DNA from 3 places in the Thalassotalea sp. PS06 genome. Region 1 is predicted to be linked to each of the others. Evidence: predicted binding sites of a transcription regulator. Region 1 holds the regulator's gene; each other region holds the start of a gene.
What was found. The regulator FNR, encoded in region 1, switches genes on or off when oxygen is low (the NO sensors DNR and NnrR bind a similar motif). The targets are predictions, from matches to a motif close to TTGATCTAGATCAA.
Positions count from the first base shown of each region.

Region 2: a site for FNR is predicted at 4,249-4,262, ahead of FNC98_RS10730 (universal stress protein). Genes of this name have one in related genera too.
Region 3: a site for FNR is predicted at 1,709-1,722, ahead of FNC98_RS00140 (OmpW/AlkL family protein). Genes of this name have one in related genera too.

Region 1 covers NZ_CP041638.1:1,704,836-1,711,836, reverse strand. Annotated here, with positions in the region: gene ccoO (cytochrome-c oxidase, cbb3-type subunit II) at 1-38, shown strand, start outside; gene FNC98_RS07535 (cbb3-type cytochrome oxidase subunit 3) at 41-220, shown strand; gene ccoP (cytochrome-c oxidase, cbb3-type subunit III) at 213-1,196, shown strand; gene FNC98_RS07525 (FixH family protein) at 1,403-1,885, shown strand; gene FNC98_RS07520 (heavy metal translocating P-type ATPase) at 1,885-4,290, shown strand; gene ccoS (cbb3-type cytochrome oxidase assembly protein CcoS) at 4,287-4,544, shown strand; gene FNC98_RS07510 (sulfite exporter TauE/SafE family protein) at 4,557-5,222, shown strand; gene fnr (fumarate/nitrate reduction transcriptional regulator Fnr) at 5,266-5,967, shown strand; gene uspE (universal stress protein UspE) at 6,078-7,001, shown strand.
Region 2 covers NZ_CP041638.1:2,413,214-2,420,214, reverse strand. Annotated here, with positions in the region: gene FNC98_RS10740 (EAL domain-containing protein) at 1-243, opposite strand, end outside; gene FNC98_RS10735 (insulinase family protein) at 409-3,171, opposite strand; gene FNC98_RS10730 (universal stress protein) at 3,324-4,187, opposite strand; gene FNC98_RS10725 (NAD-dependent epimerase) at 4,536-5,618, shown strand; gene galU (UTP--glucose-1-phosphate uridylyltransferase GalU) at 5,698-6,609, shown strand; gene FNC98_RS10715 (alpha/beta fold hydrolase) at 6,962-7,001, opposite strand, start outside.
Region 3 covers NZ_CP041638.1:30,252-37,252, forward strand. Annotated here, with positions in the region: gene FNC98_RS00125 (ArnT family glycosyltransferase) at 1-155, opposite strand, end outside; gene FNC98_RS00130 (TVP38/TMEM64 family protein) at 155-847, opposite strand; gene FNC98_RS00135 (glycosyltransferase family 2 protein) at 840-1,568, opposite strand; gene FNC98_RS00140 (OmpW/AlkL family protein) at 1,859-2,554, shown strand; gene aroE (shikimate dehydrogenase) at 2,684-3,511, shown strand; gene FNC98_RS00150 (hypothetical protein) at 3,512-3,751, shown strand; gene FNC98_RS00155 (gamma carbonic anhydrase family protein) at 3,758-4,309, opposite strand; rRNA gene FNC98_RS00160 (16S ribosomal RNA) at 5,042-6,584, shown strand; tRNA gene FNC98_RS00165 (tRNA-Ala) at 6,669-6,744, shown strand; tRNA gene FNC98_RS00170 (tRNA-Ile) at 6,775-6,851, shown strand.

The DNA.
Region 1 (7,001 bases):
TCGCTTATTTACAATCACTTGGTCACGCGTTGAAGTAATTATGGATTACGGCACTTTAAGAGGCATATTTACCGTTATTATCTTCGTACTATTTATCATCATAGTAGTATGGGCTTTTAGCAAAAAACGTAAAACTTCATTCGATGAAGCTGCCAATTCTATTTTCGACGAGAAAGACGACGTGAATAAAGAAAAACAGGAGACTAATAAGAATGTCTAGCTTCTGGAGTATATGGATCACCGTTCTTACCTTAGGTACGCTTGTTGGCTGTTACCTGCTGTTGAGATGGACATTAACCAACTTCACCGGTGTTGAAGAAGGTGAATCCATGGGCCACGAATTTGATGGCATCGAGGAATTAAATAATCCACTACCAAAATGGTGGAGTACCTTCTTCCTAATCACGATTATATGGGGCTTTATCTATCTGGCCCTTTATCCTGGTCTTGGTAACTTTAAAGGCCTGTTTGGCTGGAAAAGCTCTAACCAGGGTATTACCAGCCTGGCTGATTCAAAAGCACAAAACGAAGCGGCTAAAGAAGCGGGTTTACTGGTTCAATATGACCGTGAAGTAGATAGTGCCCAAGAGCGTTTTGGTCCAATTTTCGAAGGTCTTGCCAAGCAGGATTACAGCGAATTGGTTAAGAACGAAGAAGCATTGCGTATCGGCCAGCGTTTGTTCCTGCAAAACTGTGCTCAGTGCCACGGCTCTGACGGTAAAGGTACCACAGGCTTCCCGGATCTAACGGACAACGACTGGTTATACGGTGGTACGCCTGAAGATATCGAAGAAACGTTGCTTTACGGCCGTAAAGCGCAGGGTATGATCGCCTGGAAAACCATGTTAGGTGGTGAGCAAGGCGTGAAAGAAGTTGCAGCTTACGTTCGTAGTTTGAGCGGTTTGGAAGTTGATTCTGCCATGGCAGATGCCGGTAAAGAGAAGTTTGCCATGTGTGCTGCCTGTCACGGTGAAAACGGTGAAGGTAGTCACGAAATGGGCTTAGCCCTTGGCGCACCTCGCCTGAACGACGATATCTGGTTGTACGGTGGTTCTCCTCGTGCAGTAGAAGCGACGATTCGTGACGGTCGTGCTGGTGTCATGCCAGCCTGGAAAGACTTCCTTGGCGAAGACAAGATCCGCGTAGTCAGCGCCTACGTTTACAGCTTGTCAGCTGACAATTCCGACAGCGAATAATCTTAATCTCTATAAACCCTGTACAATCTAATTGTGCAGGGTTTATTTTTGCCCGACAAACAAACCTAAAAAAAGTTAAATCAGATTAAGTTTTCATAGTTAATAAACAAGAGAGCTTAACCTTATTTAACTTGATACCGAAAAAGCGTTAAAATTGGCGCGTTTACATACATGCTGAGCTTTTTCTCACAATAATAGGTTTATTTATGACTACCCGCTGGTACAAAGAGCCCTGGGCTTATTTCGTTTTCTTCCTGCCATTAAGTGCTGTGATCGCCGGGATCACTACCCTTATCATTGCCAACACCGATGCCGATACCGTTGTCGTTGACGACTATTACAAAAAAGGCAAAAGCATCAACCTGGAGATATCTAAGATTAAAGAAGCTCAGAAACTTGGTATTGCCTTCGATATGAAGGTTTCCGATGACGAAATTATTTTAAAACCTACGGGTATCGAGAAGAGCTTCCCGGTACTAAACGTGAGTTTTTACCATTCAACCCTGGCTGACAGAGACTTTTCATTAAAACTAACCGCCGACGGCAATGGCTGGTATCGCCAGACGTTTGAAAACAAAATTGACGGTAAATGGCGCATTCAGGTGTTGCCATTTGATGAACGCTGGAAAGTACAGACTACCGTTGCCCTACCCCAATTAGAATTCAGGCCGTTTGAAATTCAATATTAATGATGAACATGGATTGTTACCACTGCGGTGAAATCGTTCCAGCAGGCCTGGATTTAACCGTCAATATTCACGGCAAAGACGAGCCTATGTGCTGCATAGGCTGTCAGGCGGTCGCCGAAGCCATCGTCGATAATAACCTCGACGATTACTACCGTTTCCGTACCGAAAAAGGCAATAAAGTAAACGCTGATATTCCAGAACAATTGCAGGTTAATCAATTTGTCGACGATCAGCAGTTACAATCCGAATTCACCTTTGAATCCGATGGCCATCAGGAAACCATTTTATCGGTAGAAGGCATGAGCTGTGCCGCTTGTGCCTGGTTGATTGAAAAGCAACTCTCTCCACAAAGCGGTATCGTCAAAGCGCAGGTTAACGCCACGACCCAACGTGCCACCGTTACCTGGGATAAAGATAAAATAAAGCTGAGCGAAATTATCTCAGCCATTGCCAAAATTGGTTATTCAGCCCTGCCGTTCAAAGCCAATACCACAGAAATAAAAAACAATCAGCAAAGCAAAGCCTTTATTCGCCGCCTTGGCGTAAGCGGTATCTTAACCATGCAGGTGATGATGATCGCTTTTGGTTTGTACTTTGGTGCGTTCAGTGATTTAAGCGAACACAATCTGGTGTATTTGCGGGCAACCAGCCTGGTGCTAACCTTGCCAATCGTTACCTATGGTGCATTCCCGTTTTACCTAGGTGCCATCAATGCCCTTAAGGGGCGCCGTTTAACCATGGATGTGCCCGTGGCAATTGCCATCAGCCTGGCATTTATGGCCAGTTGCTGGGCAACCTTTTTCCAACAGGGCGAAGTGTATTTTGAATCCGTCGCCATGTTCACCTTCTTATTGTTGATTGGTAAGTTTATGGAGTTCAGGGCGCGCGCCCGGGCTGCAGAGGTGTCAGCAAACCTACTTAAACTGATGCCGCTATCGGCAACCGTTATCGTTGATAACCAGGAATCTATCGTTAGTGCCAAACACTTAAAGGTTGATGATATCTGTATCGTCAAACCCGGTGAAACCATTCCCGGCGATGGCATTATTGTGCAGGGCAAAACTTCCGTTAACGAAGCCATGCTAACCGGTGAATCCTCACCTGTAAGCAAAAACGTTGGCTCACAGGTATTTGCCGGAACGGTAAATACCGATGGCAACCTGCAAATCAAGATTAACGCCACCAATGCCGATAATTTCTTAACCAACATTATTCGTATTAGTGAGCGAGCGCAGAACCATAAACCAGCAATTGCCAGGCTTTCCGATAAAATTGCCCAATACTTTGTGGCCCTGATTTTGGTTACCGCAGTATTTACCTGGATTTACTGGGCTCAGGAAAATGCCAGCCACGCGTTTTGGATCACCATTTCGGTATTGGTTGCCACTTGTCCGTGTGCCTTATCGCTGGCAACGCCAACTGCCCTAACCTGCGGCACAATCAAATTGAACCGCCAGGGGATCATGGTGAAAAGTGCGCATGTCATCGAAACCATGAATCGTATCGATACCTATGCTTTTGATAAAACCGGCACCCTTACCCAGGGTAAATTCTCGTTAAATCAGGTTAATTTACTGTCTGACAGATATAGCGAAGAGCAGGTGTTGGCTATCGCCAGTGCGTTAGAAGCCCATTCTCAACACCCGATTGCCGATGCTTTTGCAAGCTATAGAAAATCAGATATCAACGTCGATAACGTAGAAACGATAACCAGCTGTGGTATTGCCGCTGAGTACCAGGGCGAGCCTGTGATGATAGGTAAGGCTAGCTGGGTTGGTAATAAGCAACAGGGTGAAGCGAGTAAGCTAGAAGGCAATTGCGTACTGAAAATAAATGACCAAATCATTGCCGAATTTTATCTTGATGATGATATTCGTGAAGATGCCACTCAGGTTATTAATAAACTGAACCAAGACTCAGACACATTATTGCTAAGCGGTGATAATCAAACGGGTGTTGATCGATTCTCAGAGCAACTCGCTGCAGCCGGTACATCCTTAACCGAGGCAAAAGCGAATTTAACCGCATCTGAAAAGCTAGATACCCTGAGCAAGCTAACTGAGCAAGGCAAGAATGTGGCAATGGTTGGCGATGGGGTTAACGATGCCCCTGTATTTGCCGGAGCTCATGTTTCGGTTGCCATGGGTAGCGGCACCGAGATCGCCAAAACTGGCGCCGATGTGATTTTGCTGGATAACCATTTAACCAGCTTGCTATCCTTAAAAGATACCTCGATACGCACACAACGTATTATTAAACAAAACTTTAGCTGGGCTATGGCCTATAATGCCATTGTACTGCCATTGGCCGTATGTGGTTATATCACCCCCTACTTTGCGGTATTGGGTATGTCGGCCAGTTCCCTGATAGTGGTGACAAATTCATTAAGGCTACTAAAAAAATGAGTGTAATTTACGTCCTTATTCCTATTGCCATTTTATTCACTGCGGTGGCCATCTATTTATTTTTCTGGGCGGTAAAATCCGAGCAATTCGACGATCTGGAAAAAGAGGGAATGAGCATTTTATTTGATGATGAGCCAGCGAAAAAAACCGAAAGCTCTGAATCAATAGCAGACGTTAGCGCCGACGATAGCGTTGACAAGAGCGCCGTCAGTAACGTGGTAACTAAAGAAAACGTCGAAACGGAAAAGCCCTAGGTTAATTCGCCCATGGAAATGGATGTCATTTCAGCATTTTTGGTTGGTCTCGCCGGTGCCGGACATTGTATTGCTATGTGCGGCGGCATCACTTCAATGCTGTCTCGCTCTGTCGGTAAAGACAAACCCGCGCCAGCCATTATCTTCAATTACAATTTCGGTCGGATCCTTTCCTACACCATCGCCGGCGCAATAGCTGGCTTTACCGGCTCGATAGCGGCACGTTCCATTGGCGTACCCATTGCCATGCTGCAAATCTTCGCCGCAGTCTTCCTGATTTTACTCGGCCTGTATATCGGCCAATGGTTGTTTGTTCTCAACCGGGTAGAAGCCATTGGAAAAATATTGTGGCAACGGATACAGCCTTTGTCGAAACGGTTTATCCCGGTCAACTCCGGCTCCCATGCTTTAGCATTAGGCGCTATCTGGGGCTGGTTACCCTGCGGCCTGGTATATTCAACCCTTACCTGGAGCATCGCCAGTGGTAGCTGGCATCAAGGTGCGTTAATCATGTTCGCCTTTGGCCTTGGTACCCTACCCGCACTCCTTACCTTAAGCGCGGGGTTTCGGTGGTTCACCGACGGGTTAAGAAAACCTATGGTGAAAAAACTGAGCGGTATCCTACTGATCCTTTATGGGATTTATTCATTGCATATTGCACTGAAAATGCTGTTTTAGTACCCTTGTCGGTAAAACCTAATTCGATTCAATACGATTAACTATGTCAACTGCGCCAAATATATCCTGTGCTAATTGCCGTATCAGCGAGCTTTGCCTGCCTTTTAGCTTATCCAATATTGAATTGAATTTGCTTGACGAGATTATCAAGCGCAAGAAGCCTATCCAAAAGAATCAAACCTTGTTTCAAGGTGGCGATAATCTGCATAGCCTGTTTGCGATTCGTTCCGGCACCTTTAAATCCTATATTCAGAGCGCCCAAGGCGAACAACAAATTACCGGGTTTCATCTTCCAGGTGATGTCCTAGGGTTTGACGCCCTGTCTGATAAAGTTCATCCGGGAACCACGCAAGCGTTAGAAACCGCCATGGTGTGCGAAATTCCATTTGATGTCCTGGATCAGCTATCTAACCAGATCCCGCGTCTGAAAATGCAAATCATGTCGCTAATGAGCGCTGAACTGGGTTGTAATCAACAGCATCTGTTAAGCATTAATCAGGAAAACGCCGAGCAAAAGCTTGCCCGCTTTCTGGTAAATTTTGGCGATAGACTGTCAGACCGACAATTATCTTCCCGCGAATTTCAACTACCAATGACCCGCACCGATCTCGGAAATTACTTAGGTTTAACGGTAGAAACCGTTTCCCGGTTACTCAGTCGTTTTCAACAAAATGGCTGGATAAAACTGGACCGCAAGTTTGTTACCATTCTCGATGTTAATGCAATGCAGCGTCACACAGATTAACGCGCTGCTTCTACCGATTTTTTTATTTGTAACCCGTCCGATATCCGATTAAGCTTAATACCAATCAGGCCGTATTCACGTAATCACAACTGTTGATAAAGGTGGGAGCAATGGATAGATATCGCAATATTCTGGTAGTTATCGACCCGGATAGTGAAGATCAAAAAGCATTAAAACGGGCGTGTACAATTGCCAAGCAAACCGGCGATAAAATTACTGCACTATTGGTAATTTTCGATTTTTCTTATGAAATGACCACCATGCTTTCTGGCGATGAGCGCGAAGCAATGCGCAAATCGGTGGTGAAAGATCGCCAATCCTGGCTCGAAGACTTAGCCAAAGAATACGATCACCCTGTAGAAACCAAAGCGGTTTGGCACAATCGACCGTTTGAAGTCATTATTGAAGAAGTCATTGAACACAAATTCGATGTGGTTGTAAAAAGCACCCACGAACACCCTACTCTGCAATCCGTCATCTTTACTCCAACCGATTGGCACCTGATCCGCAAATGCCCGGTACCTTTATTGCTGGTTAAAGATCATGAATGGCCTGAAAACGGTCATATCCTTGCGGCCATCAATGCCAGCAGCGAGGAAGACAGCCACAAGGCGTTAAATGCGAAAATTACCGATGCAGCGCTTACACTCAGCGGTTTAATTAAAGCCGATGTACATCTGGTGAACTCCTATCCTGGCACGCCAGTTAATATCGCCATTGAGATCCCTGAGTTTGATGCTGGGGAATACAATAAAACCATGCGTGAACATCATCAAAAAATGATGGAAGAGCATGCCAAAAAATATCAGATTCAGTCGCAATACCTGCATGTTGAAGAGGGCTTGCCTGAGGATGTGATTGAAAAAGTCGCTAAAGATATTGATGCCGAGTTGGTAATATTGGGTACCATTGGCAGAACCGGCTTGTCGGCGGTCTTCATTGGTAACACCGCTGAGCACGTCATTGATCGATTGAACTGCGATCTCCTGGCGTTAAAACCAGACGGTTATGTGTCACCCGTTGAAGAATCGTAA
Region 2 (7,001 bases), 710 kb from region 1:
TTCATATCCATCATAACGATTTAGACCATATTGGGTGGCCATCCAAATAAAGCCATCCTGATCCTGAGCTAAGGACATAACGGTACTTTGAGATAATCCCTGTTCTACCGAGATTTGTTGGAATTTAAGAGGCGGCTGTTCGGAATAGGCAACAACACTCAGACACAAGCCAAGAAACAGAATAAGGCGCTGGAGAAACGGCACATGCCTAGCATGCATTTTGTTATTGTTAGTAAAGTGCACAGGTAAACCCTAAAAGTTACAACTTAGTTATTAGTAACATTACATTAACCAAGGGATTTGTTATTGCTCGAATAAATTATTCAAGTTTTTTTTGACGTCAAAAATCATCTTAAAACAATTAGCGATCAATTTAAAGTTATGTGCACGTTGTTAAAGATTAACTCGTTAATATTTCAGTGAATAATGGTTGTGAAAGGACTTAATATTGGTGAACACCTGAGCAGGTGCTGAATCGCCCGCCGACGTGGTTCCCTTTTTATTGGTGGTAAGGATAACTGGCTGTAAACCTTTATCAGATGTTAATTGGTTATCAATAAAGTCGATCACCTGCTGTTTGTGCAGTTGTGAGACTTCCTTCTTTAAGATGCTGCGATTATTAAATTCGTAATCATGGTTGGTAATACTATGCCAGAATCGTTGACTTCGTATTCTCGGGCTAGTGTCTTTGGCATCTAATTGGTTGATGATGCCCTGCTGTATTTTGTCCCAGTTCTCCATTTCAGTATGGGTGGAAAAGCGTTGTAAAAAGGCAAATATTTCCTCCGCTAAAATTTCTGCGCTTATGTTCGGAGATTGCACAAAAAACGCGATTCCCGGGAAGCGATTCATCGGCATGTAATTTACACCGACAAGATAACCGAGTTGTCGGACCGTTCTCAGTTGATGAAAAAACATCGGAGCGATCATTTGACTGGTCAAAATTGCCAGTGCTTTACTTTGAAAATCATTAGATGGCATCGGAAAGTAAACTACGCAGGCGTTTTCATCTTCGGCAATGTCAATTACGAACCTTGCAGGAGCGGCGGAATTAAAATCGATGATTTCGGGATGTACCAGAGCGGTTGCCTTCATCGCGCCTCCTAAGTGGTTTTGAATTTTATCCGCCATATTTATGGCTTCTTTCTTAGGCCAGTTACCATATGCGAAAGCTTCAACGCTAAGTTGCGAAAATAAGATTGAGCAAAATTCGCGAAATTCATCAAAACCTGCGTCCTGCATTGCATCTGCTAGCTCTAATGCGTGCGGACTGTAGGGTTTAAATAGGGCATTGAGAAGACTAAATAACTGTGAAACAGGTTTACCTTTGGTCACATCACGCCAATTACTAATCAGCTGTTTTTTAAATAATTGAAAACGCTCGAGCGGTAAAGAGTGGTCACAAACCGCGTGCAGTAAGTTATCCAGCAACAAAGGCTGCTTCTCACTGATCCCGGAAATTTGTATGGTAATGCCACCTTGGTGAGAATAGACCTGGTAGTGGATACCCGCGAGCTCTGCCTGATAGTTCTGCTCTTGTACCGATTCACTAAATAACTCTACAAATAATCGTGTCATCGCAATCTGTTTTACCGATGCTATGGTGTAGGGAGATTCAAGGCTAACGAACACCTGTCCTTTTGGAGAGCGGAAGGTTTTATCTTGCTTAAACCAAAAATTAAATCCGGTACGCTGACGAACCTTCTCGGGGGTTGCTGTAGATTCACCCGAATAGATTGTCGGCTTTTCAACGATAAATGGATTGGCTTTGGGAAGTGTTAACTCATGGTAAACCTCGGCTTGTTGCCAACGCTGAAGTTTAAGAGGCGGGATTTGTTGCATTTGATACGGAGTCTGATACCAGCGACTGACGCGATCGGTATTTACTGATTTACGAATTTCCATCACCCGCATATTTTCGGCGGTAAAGTAGGCTAGAAATTTACGCAATAAATCGGGTTTAAACGCCTTTATTTTATAATCGCCATAAATATAATCCTGCTCCGGATAATGTTGCATATTAATGGCGAGCTGATTGACGTTTTCCAGAGGTTTACTGTTTTCTTTATAGTTAAAAGCGAATTCAGTGAGCGCTCTCTTTTCATTGAAATATAATTCCTGAATACCATCCTCGGTTAACATTCTTAGATATGAAAAAAGCAAGTCGATAATCTCTGTCTGGTGTTGCTCACCTTTTTCTGTAAGGGATATGCTGATATTAAAGTCTTTAAAATTGGAACCATTAACGCCACCACCTGAGGTTAAACTCATTGCCCACTGGCGTTTTTTGAGCAAGGAAAGAATGCTACCTGGCCCCTCGTGTCCAAGCAAATAGCTGAGATAGCTCACAGGTTTGTATTGATAGTAGGTATCGAGACCGGGTAAGGCAAAAGTAATGACCAGTTTTCTCTGAGATGTTTGTGGCGGTATAGCGAGTTGTATTGCAAGATTCTCAGGTAGATAAAGCGGTTGTATGATGGCTGGCTTTTCTTTAGGGCCAGATTTTATCTGATTAAATTCTTTACTTACTTGTTGCTGAACTTCACTAACAGCTAATGATGATTCAATCGCCAGTGTCATTCTGGGAGCGCAATAATAGTTATCAAAAAAGTCTTGTAGAACCTGACGCAAACTGCGTCCGGGTGCATCATTCAACGTTTCCAGGTTGCCAACAGAAAATTTACTGAAAGGATGCAGAGGGTTTACCGTCTCCTTCTGGACGTCATATATTCGCCGGGTATCTTCCTTGAGTTTCATTTGAAATTCGGCGTCAACATTATTTCGCTCGCTATTAATATGTTCGGCTTTGAGCAATGGCTCCGAAAAAAAACGACTAAACCTGGTTAAAGCCTGATAAAAAAACGGTTGCTCAATATCGAAGTAAAAGCAGGTATGCTCGGTTCCGGTCCAGGCATTATTGCTACCATTGTGTTGACTAATAAAGCTTTGGTATTCGCCGCTATCTGGGTAACTTTTAGTGCCGAGAAATAGCATATGTTCGAGAAAGTGAGCTAACCCCTGAGTATCATCCGGGTCATCAAAATGTCCTGCGTTTACTACCATGGAAGCTGCAGCGCGCTCGGTCTCTTTGTTCTCGACGATAACCACACGCAGACCGTTATCCAGAATTAGAGAATGATATTGCCTGGGGTCGTTAGGACTGGTCTTCAAAGGGTTCTCCGAACTCGATTTTACCTTATCACCGGTGGTGCAAGTGATATCGCTCAATGTTCAATAATATAGCTGATAAATAGCGAAGAGGTTTGCAGCGAAAGGGGCGAACAAGGTGATCCTTCATCTTGCTCTTTAGGTTGCTCTCTAGTTTAAGGTTTTAAGGTCAGGACGTTGGTTTTGAGTAAACTAAGAATTTCTTCGGCGGTATTGCCAAGCAATTTCCCGGTAATGCCTTTACGACCTATGGTGCCGACAACGACAAGCCCTGCCTGTAACTTAGCGGCAGTACTGGGAATGACTTTTTCTGGTTTCCCCGCTTTGATGTGAAAGTTTTCCGGTTCTATACCGTAAGTAATGGCGAGGGTATCTATTTTCTGTTGTATTTCTTCTCTGGCGTTGTCCTCTATTTCATCAAGGAACTGAACCCCGAAATCTCTTAGTACGTCGGATACCACAGGGGTGTAACAAACGTGCAAAGGAGCATCAAACACCGCTGCTAGATATTTGCTTGTGGCCAGAATTTTCTCATTAAGATGCTGTTTTTCTGGTTGTTCAGTTTGCAAGTCAACCGCAGCAAGAATACCGCTGCGTCGACGCCATTTATTTTCCGCAACAATAAGCACGGGAGCTGGACACTCTCGAATTAAGTGCCAATCTGTCGGGGTGTAAAACATGGTTTCGGAGCGGTGGCCGGTCTTGAGTACCATCGCCGGCTGATGTTTTTGCGCATAATCATTGACCCAGTGATGTAAGTGTTTTTCCCACACGATTTCACAGGTGTAAGGTATTTCATCGCTTAACAGCGATTCTAATTGTTGTTCGGCTTTTTCCTGCAAGCGAGCAATTAGTGAAGACTTCAGGGCGCTGCCTCGACTTCCCATGCCCCTCAGGTTCTCGTAATAAAAGTAAACAATGTGCAAGGTTATGCCGTCAGCAATGGATAGTCTTTTTGCCTGCTCAATTGCGGTTGTTGTTTTGAAATTGGGATCGGCGATCACCAGAACATTACGCATCAAATTCTCCAGACATTTGCTAGTGCTAATTTTAAGGATAATATTTTTCGAAAAATTTGCTTTGATTTAGATCAGTGATTTTCTTTAAAAATTAATAAGTAAGCTGCTCTTTTAAAGGGGGCAATCAAAGGCTGAGCTTGTTAATTTACCGGCAAAATTAAATTTTAGTTTTTTCTCCATGTTTTGTTATCTCGACTATATTTTGATGAGACGGCATCAAAAGACTAAATCACTTGTTAGTTATGTTTGTCGTTTGGAAGATTCAAGATAACTAGAGGTTTTGTGTCGGAGCAGGAAGTTTATCTGCACATAATCTTGCATAAGTAACGCTCAAAATAGGGACGAATTATGAAATACTTGGTTACTGGCGCCGCAGGGTTTATTGGTCATTTTGTTGCCACTCGCTTGTGTGAACAGGGGCATGAGGTGATAGGCTTGGACAACCTCAATGATTACTACGACGTAAACCTAAAATTATCCCGTCTTAAGAAACTACAGCGATTCTCGCAAAAACATCAGCAAGATACTTTAGTTGCCGGTTCTGATATCGTATCCCAGTCCAATTCTGCGGACGGTCAGTTTCGGTTTGTGAAGCTGGATTTGGAAGATCGTGAAGCGATTGCTGAATTGTTCGCGACAGAGAAATTTCAGCGTGTCATTCATCTTGCTGCCCAGGCTGGTGTTCGCTATTCGATTGATAACCCGATGGCTTATGCCGATGCCAATTTAATCGGTCATTTGGCTATCCTTGAAGGCTGCCGTCACAATGACGTTGAGCATCTTGTTTACGCTTCATCAAGCTCAGTATATGGCTTGAACAAACAAACACCGTTTGCAACCGCCGATAGTGTTGATCACCCAGTATCTTTATATGCAGCTACCAAAAAGGCTAATGAGTTGATGTCGCATTGTTACTCCCATTTATACAATGTGCCCACAACTGGCTTACGCTTTTTTACCGTTTACGGCCCATGGGGACGACCTGATATGGCGTTGTTTAAGTTTACCAAAGCCATGTTAGAAGGTAAGCCAATTGATGTTTATAACTACGGCGATATGAGCCGAGATTTTACTTACATTGATGATATTGTTGAGGGTATAATGCGCGTTCAAAATCATATTCCAATGATTGATTCAGGCTGGTCAGTAGAGTCGGGCTCAGCGGCGACAAGCTCGGCACCATATCGTGTGTTTAACATAGGTAATGGGAATCCGGTTAAGTTGATGGACTTTATCAAAGCACTGGAACAATCATTAGCAATCGAAGCAAAGAAAAACCTGTTGCCGATGCAACCAGGAGATGTTCAGAAAACCTTTGCTGAGGTCAATGATTTATACTCAGTTACCGGCTACCGCCCTCAAACGTCAGTCAATGAAGGGGTCGCAAATTTCGTTCGCTGGTACAAGGAATATTACCAACACGTGAATTAATTTAATCTGTGAATGTCATGAAACAGACTTAATTCCGTGATAAAAAGTAATCAGAAAGAAAAATAATTAAGGATGTACTATGTCTGTAAACGCAGGAAAAAGTATTCGTAAAGCGGTTATTCCTGTCGCGGGGTTGGGAACAAGGATGCTACCAGCTACCAAAGCTATTCCCAAAGAAATGTTACCTGTGGTTGATAAGCCTCTGATTCAATACATTGTCAATGAATGTATTGCCGCAGGAATTAAAGAAATTGTGCTTGTTACCCATTCTTCGAAAAATGCCATTGAAAACCACTTCGACAAGTCTTTCGAATTAGAAACCTCTCTTGAGAAGCGCGTAAAGCGTAAGCTTCTTGATGAAATTCAGGCAATTTGTCCGAAAGATGTGACCATCATGCATGTGCGTCAAGGCGAAGCTAAAGGCTTGGGGCACGCGGTTTTGAAAGCCTTACCTATTGTTGGTGAAGAACCATTTGCGGTGGTTCTGCCGGATGTATTGATTGATGACAGTACGTCTAATCCGAAAACGGAAAACCTGGCAGCAATGCTAAACCGTTATGAAGAAACGGGTAATAGCCAGATTATGGTAGAGCCAGTGCCAATGGAAAAAGTAAGTTCCTATGGTGTGGTTGATTGCAATGGCCATGATTTGCTTGAAGGCGATTCCGCGCCAATGACCGCCATCGTTGAAAAACCAGCCGTTGAAGATGCACCTTCGAATTTGGCCGTAGTGGGGCGCTATGTTTTATCAAAAGATATCTGGCATTTACTCGAGTTCACACCGCCGGGTGCTGGCGATGAAATTCAGTTAACGGATGCGATTGCTAGCTTGATGAAATTGGAAACAGTGGAGGCATTCCACATGACAGGTAAATCTCACGACTGTGGCTCGAAAATGGGCTATATGAAAGCCAATGTTGAGTATGGATTGCGTCATCCTGAACTAGCCGACGGCTTTAAAGAATATCTGCAATCAATAGTTTGCAAGTAATCTGAGCAACGCAATAAGCAATAAGCGAAAATCTAAAAGCCCTGAACTGAGTTTCAGGGCTTTTTTTACAGTTCACAAATGTAAGGCAAAGAACAGGCAGGGATTTAATTCCCGTCTTTCAGAGTAATACCAATCCCATTAAATTATTGCTCACTCAGTGAGAATTTAAAGGCCTTTAGACAAGGCTTTGATTGCAGAGAATGGTTATTCCATTGTCAAAATCAGTAACGCAGGATAAACGCCTTTAAAACTCACCCGTAGGGAGTTAGTGAGAGGCCCATTTACTGCCCTATATTTCATTAATATAGAATGACTATATCAATAAAATCTATGTTGTAACTGAACCTCGGCCCTAACTCTGAGTTGTGCACAAACTTAATGGGATTGGTATA
Region 3 (7,001 bases), 1.7 Mb from region 1:
GCCACCAGCGCTCTGCGGGTTTCTTCATGGTATAACCAAATCGTATCCATACCTGGGATATAAAGGGCAACAATTGCGATGATAGCGATAAGAATACCGATAAGAAAAAACAGGCGTTTTCTCAACCCTAAGGTTGCCATGTAGGATGATTCCATTATTTTTGCTGAAGGAAAGGATTGGACAAGGGTTGATTGCGCTCTTTTTTATACAGCCACAAACTAAGAGCAAGACTAATGCACAATAATACGCCACTAAGTATCAATTGAAATTTAGACTGCATACTGACACCACTGCCGCTGAGTGAGAAAATGATCATTTGTGGCAGATAGCCAATGAATGAAGCTGCGAAAAATTGGCTTTTGTTAACCTGACTAACCCCAGCAGCAAGGTTAGTTAATAGGTTACTTCCGATTGGAAAAAGACGAATGATCAGTGTCTTGTAAAAAACGTTTGTAGAGAGAAAGGCACTTAAGCGATTAATTAAGTCAAAATTGGCTCGTAACTGATGTCGTTCTGACAGCTTAATTGCGAACCCATAACAGAGCATACAACCTAACAAAACCGCAAAGGTTGCGATAAACGTTCCGTACCAAAAACCTAAGCTATAACCCGCAAGGAACGCGATTACCTGACGCGGAAAGCCAAACATGGTGCTCAGTGCTGCAATGGCTATAAACGCAAGCTGCACACTGAATGATGAAGGCTCCAGGGTGGTCCAAAAGGATTGACTCAACAGCCCATCGAAAACATATCGCTGCAGGAATAATGCAATACCAATAAACAGCGCAAAGCTAAGGACGGCCTTGGCAACATGCTTTTTAATTTTTACATCCGTGACTCTATTCATGGTTTGTTTCAATGATATCGGCACGTTTGCAACGCCTGGTTAGCCAAAATACACCAAACAAGTCGACCAGACCGACAAACGCCCGATTTCGAAATGAGTAATTTGAGCTGCCACTTAAGCGCTCGCGGTGGTTAACTTCAACCACTTCAATATGTCCGCCAAGTCGCTTTATCAGTGCGGGTAGAAAACGATGCATATGATCGAAATAGGGTAGTAGGGTATAGGTAGCTTTCGGGATGACCTTGATACCGCATCCGGTATCAGGGGTATCATCATTGAGAAAGGCCTGACGAATCTTGTTAGCTATTTTCGATTGCCAACGCTTCCAGGAATTGTCACCAACACGGTTCTTTCGATAGCCGGCAATACAAAAGTGGCTGTATTGAGGTTGTGCCATCGCAATTTCAATGAGTTTTGGTAAATCCGCAGGGTCGTTTTGACCATCGGCATCTAAGGTGGCTATCAAACTGCCGTTACTATGTTTAACGCCGTTAAAGACAGCCGTACTTTGACCAACACTGGATTTATGGCGAACGATGTGCAGATTATCCTGTGACTTTTGCATCTGCAGTAACCGTTGTAAGGTCTCATCTTCGCTACCATCATCAACGTAGATGATTTCATATTCATAGTTCCCAGACAGTGCCTGATTTATTTCCCGTATGAGTGGTTCGATATTGTCCTGTTCATTTTTTGCCGGAACCACGACTGAAATATCAATATTCATAAAATGCTAATTAAATCCCAATGAGATCATCTCAAACGCATAAATTGAACACGACTGGCAATGCCAGGTAACAAAACCTAACTATAGACAATGGCTAAAGTTTTGCCGATTTTGTCAATTTATTAACCTTCAGTTTGATGCAAATCAACAAGCACCCACCCGGTTATCGACTAAACTTTTAGTGCTGGTCGGATTTGTACTTAAGGCTAAAGCGGAGAACGCCTTGAAGTCCTGTACTTATCTTGAGTAGTTCTTTTGTGATTTGTTCTCTGAGGGAGAGAAGTATGAAAAAACAAATCGTAACTCTGGCGATAGCAACAGCCCTGTTAAGTGGGGCTGTGCATGCCAATGAAGCCGGTGACTGGGTAATCAGAGCCGGTGCAACCAATGTAGATCCTGATAGTGGTAATTCAGGTGTATTTGTCGAAGCGTTAGGTGGGGATACACCATTATCCCTGTCCGTTGAAGACGATACACAGTTGGGTCTTAATTTCGCTTATTTCTTCAGCCCAAACTGGGCCATTGAATTACTTGCGGCAACGCCGTTTCAACATGACGTAATCATCAATGATCCTGAAGGTATAGCACCTGGCATCTTCGGTGTGCCCGTCGATGGTGCAACCTTGGCCGAGGTAAAACACTTACCACCAACATTGAGTGTATTGTATTACTTTACATCCGCTGGCAGTTTTCAGCCTTATGTTGGTCTGGGTTTAAATTACACCACATTCTTTGAAGAGAAATTCAAGTCGGATCCAGATGCTCTTGGCTTTAACGACTTAGAGTTAGATGATTCCTGGGGTTACTCAGCCCAGATCGGATTAGATTTTTACTTTACCGATAATTGGCTAGTAAACGCATCGGCTCGTTATATTGATATCGAAACGGACGCAGACTTCAATATTGGTGACATACCTGGTTCGTCCAATGTCGAGATAGACCCTATGGTTTACTCACTGATGTTAGGTTATAAGTTTTAATTGAACCTCAAGGTTTAACTAATAGCCAACTTGTATAAAAGCAGCGTTTCTGGCGCTGCTTTTTTAATTCCATTCGTTTATTCAATTCGATAGGATGACCAGATATCAACTCTTAAATAAAGTAATGCTATGAATTCCCGGCAATATTGCGTGTTCGGTAACCCTATCAAACAATCCCGTTCTCCTTGGATACATCAACAATTTGCAAGTCAGCTAAATATCAATATTGATTATCAGGCTAGGCTTGCACCTGAGGATGGATTTGCCGATGCTTTTAAATCGTTTGTTGCTGCTGGCGGTGAAGGAGCGAATGTAACCGCACCGTTTAAAGAACAAGCCTGGCAATTGTGTGATAGTTTATCTACGACGGCCAAAGCTAGTGGTGCAGTGAACACCCTTTATTTAGAGAGGGATAAACTTTGCGGCGATAACACCGATGGTTTTGGCTTAGTGGCAGATCTACACCGACAACAGGTGCAGTTAATCGATGCAAAAATATTGTTGTTAGGTGCCGGTGGCGCTGCAAGGGGAGTGATCCCCGCACTATTAAGTGAAAATCCAAAATCATTGACGATTGCCAATCGCACCGCATCGAAAGCTCATAATCTGCAAAATCATTTCAGTGACTCAAGAATTCTCGCCTGTGGGTTTGATGAACTGCAAGCCGGTAGTTTCGATGTCATTATTAATGCAACCTCGGCGGGTCTTGCTCAGCAGCGTCCAGATGTGAGTTCATCTATTATTGGCGCCAATACGATTTGCTATGACATGGTGTATCAGGCTAAACCTACGGGGTTTATGACATGGTGTCACGATCATGGCGCCAGCCAATGCATTGATGGTCTGGGTATGCTGGTAGGGCAGGCGGCAAAAAGCTTCTCTATCTGGTTTGGCACCATGCCGGATATCGATCCGGTAATTGAAGAGCTGAGACGTTTGCTTATTCAGGGGAAATAAATGAATCAGTCACTTTTATTCAATGATGATTTTGAGGTGCTTGTTGATCAATCTCTGGTTCGATTTAGTGGCATGGCATCCGGAAGAAAGGTTGTTATAGTCGTTAACTTCAAACCGAATGCACTACCCAAGCCTGGTGCGATTAGCCAGGAGTTAAAGTTCGATTTGGAAGCACTGGTGGAAGAGTGGACCGAAGATAATGATCTCGATGATGTTACCGAGATCAGCTTGAGTTACTAACGTTTTTTATTCAGTTTCCGCGAGATATTCGTCCTTTAATAGCACGTAGTTCTCGGCAGATTTTGCCAGAAACTGAATTTCAGCGTCATTTAACTCTCGAGCCTTTTTCATCGGATTGCCAAAGTAAAGGTAGCCAGATTCTAAAACCTTGTTAGGTGGTACCAAGGTACCGGCACCAATAATCACATCATCTTCAACCTTAGCTCCATCCATAATAATCGCACCCATGCCGACCAGTATTCGACTTCCTAGTTGACATCCATGCAGCATAGCTTTGTGTCCTATGGTTACATCGTCGCCAATAATAAGAGGATGACCATCAGGGTTGTACGGGGTTTTTCGAGTTACATGTAAAACCGTGCCATCCTGAACATTGGTACGTTTGCCGATACGAATAATATTGACATCACCTCGTGCTGCAACAAGAGGCCAAATACTACTATCTTCGCCGATATGAATATCACCGACGATTACACTCGAAGAATCAATGTAGACATTTTTGCCTAATGTAGGGCTGATATTTTTATATGAACGGGTTGAAGGGTGCTTAGCAGGCATAAGGATAATTACTTTATTTGACGATTTGAGTATAAATTTAACAAAGAAAGGCTAAAACGTTAAAAAAATTGTTAATTAAATTGCGATTTACATCCCAAAAACTTAAAAAACACCATTAAGTTATTGATTATATGTGAGGAGTTTTCTTAATACTCAAAGAGGAGATGGCAATTATAGGTAATCGTTGAACCGCTTAATATATATGGCTTGTACGGAATTTGTGCAAATAAACGAGTTTTTCGATTTTTTTCAAAAAAACAGTTGACGTGAAATTCAAAATCCCTAAAATGCGCATCCACTTCCACGGGACATCCCTACGAAGTGTTTTGAGAAGATAACTAAAGACGAGAGTCACAGTTATAGCAACCGAAACGGTAAGATTTGAAAACAAACTTTTCAAATTAATTTACGAAAAACGGTTGACATCAAAACTGGATGGCGTAGAATGCGCATCCGCTCTGAACGACAGAGCAAACACCAAACACAAATGAGATGTTTGGTTAACTTCGCAAGAAGTAGTTCTTTAACAATTAGTTATCAAGCAATTTGTGTGGGCACTCACGTTAAGATTGATTTTACCATTAGCTCGTAAGAGCAAATAGAAAAGTCTTAATGATTTGTGACACATGAGTCTTTATTAATTTATTTAATAATACGTTTATATGTCAGTTACCTTAATTGGTAACAAGTGATTCATTGAGCAGTATCTTCGGATACACCAAGACAACTTTTTAATTGAAGAGTTTGATCATGGCTCAGATTGAACGCTGGCGGCAGGCTTAACACATGCAAGTCGAGCGGAAACGAAGAAGAACTTGTTCTTCTGGCGTCGAGCGGCGGACGGGTGAGTAATGCTTGGGAATATGCCTTAAGGTGGGGGACAACAGTTGGAAACGACTGCTAATACCGCATAATGTCTACGGACCAAAGGAGGGGATCTTCGGACCTTTCGCCTTTTGATTAGCCCAAGTGAGATTAGCTAGTTGGTGGGGTAATGGCCTACCAAGGCGACGATCTCTAGCTGGTTTGAGAGGATGATCAGCCACACTGGGACTGAGACACGGCCCAGACTCCTACGGGAGGCAGCAGTGGGGAATATTGCACAATGGGGGAAACCCTGATGCAGCCATGCCGCGTGTGTGAAGAAGGCCTTCGGGTTGTAAAGCACTTTCAGCGAGGAGGAAAGGGTGTACGTTAATACCGTGCATCTGTGACGTTACTCGCAGAAGAAGCACCGGCTAACTCCGTGCCAGCAGCCGCGGTAATACGGAGGGTGCGAGCGTTAATCGGAATTACTGGGCGTAAAGCGTGCGTAGGCGGTTGTATAAGCGAGATGTGAAAGCCCCGGGCTTAACCTGGGAACTGCATTTCGAACTGTATGACTAGAGTTTTGTAGAGGGTGGTGGAATTTCCAGTGTAGCGGTGAAATGCGTAGAGATTGGAAGGAACATCAGTGGCGAAGGCGGCCACCTGGACAAAAACTGACGCTGAGGCACGAAAGCGTGGGGAGCAAACAGGATTAGATACCCTGGTAGTCCACGCCGTAAACGATGTCAACTAGCTGTCTGTGGACTTGATCCGTGGGTAGCGCAGCTAACGCACTAAGTTGACCGCCTGGGGAGTACGGCCGCAAGGTTAAAACTCAAATGAATTGACGGGGGCCCGCACAAGCGGTGGAGCATGTGGTTTAATTCGATGCAACGCGAAGAACCTTACCATCCCTTGACATCCAGAGAATTTTCTAGAGATAGATTAGTGCCTTCGGGAACTCTGAGACAGGTGCTGCATGGCTGTCGTCAGCTCGTGTTGTGAAATGTTGGGTTAAGTCCCGCAACGAGCGCAACCCCTATCCTTATTTGCCAGCGCGTTATGGCGGGAACTTTAAGGAGACTGCCGGTGATAAACCGGAGGAAGGTGGGGACGACGTCAAGTCATCATGGCCCTTACGGGATGGGCTACACACGTGCTACAATGGCAGATACAGAGGGCAGCGAGACCGCGAGGTGGAGCGAATCCCACAAAGTCTGTCGTAGTCCGGATTGGAGTCTGCAACTCGACTCCATGAAGTCGGAATCGCTAGTAATCGTGGATCAGAATGCCACGGTGAATACGTTCCCGGGCCTTGTACACACCGCCCGTCACACCATGGGAGTGGGTTGCAAAAGAAGTAGCTAGTTTAACCTTCGGGGGGACGGTTACCACTTTGTGATTCATGACTGGGGTGAAGTCGTAACAAGGTAACCCTAGGGGAACCTGGGGTTGGATCACCTCCTTACCTTAAGTAAAACAACTTTCTTGAGTGTTCACACAAATTGCTTTGATAACGAATAAAGACGATGACCCTGTACGTCAGAATTATGGGGCTATAGCTCAGCTGGGAGAGCGCCTGCCTTGCACGCAGGAGGTCAGCAGTTCGATCCTGCTTAGCTCCACCATTTTACGACTGACAGGTTTGAAAATACTGTAGGTCTGTAGCTCAGCTGGTTAGAGCGCACCCCTGATAAGGGTGAGGTCGGTAGTTCAAGTCTACTCAGACCTACCAATTTCGATTTTCTCTGCGTTGTTTTGCCACTCGTTTATTGAAAAATAAACGTCGCGTCAAAACGCCTTGATAAAACCGAAATTACATTGTCATCAAGAAATTAAAGATAAGAGCTAAGCTTAATTGGCGAGTTTTTATCTTTAGTTTCTA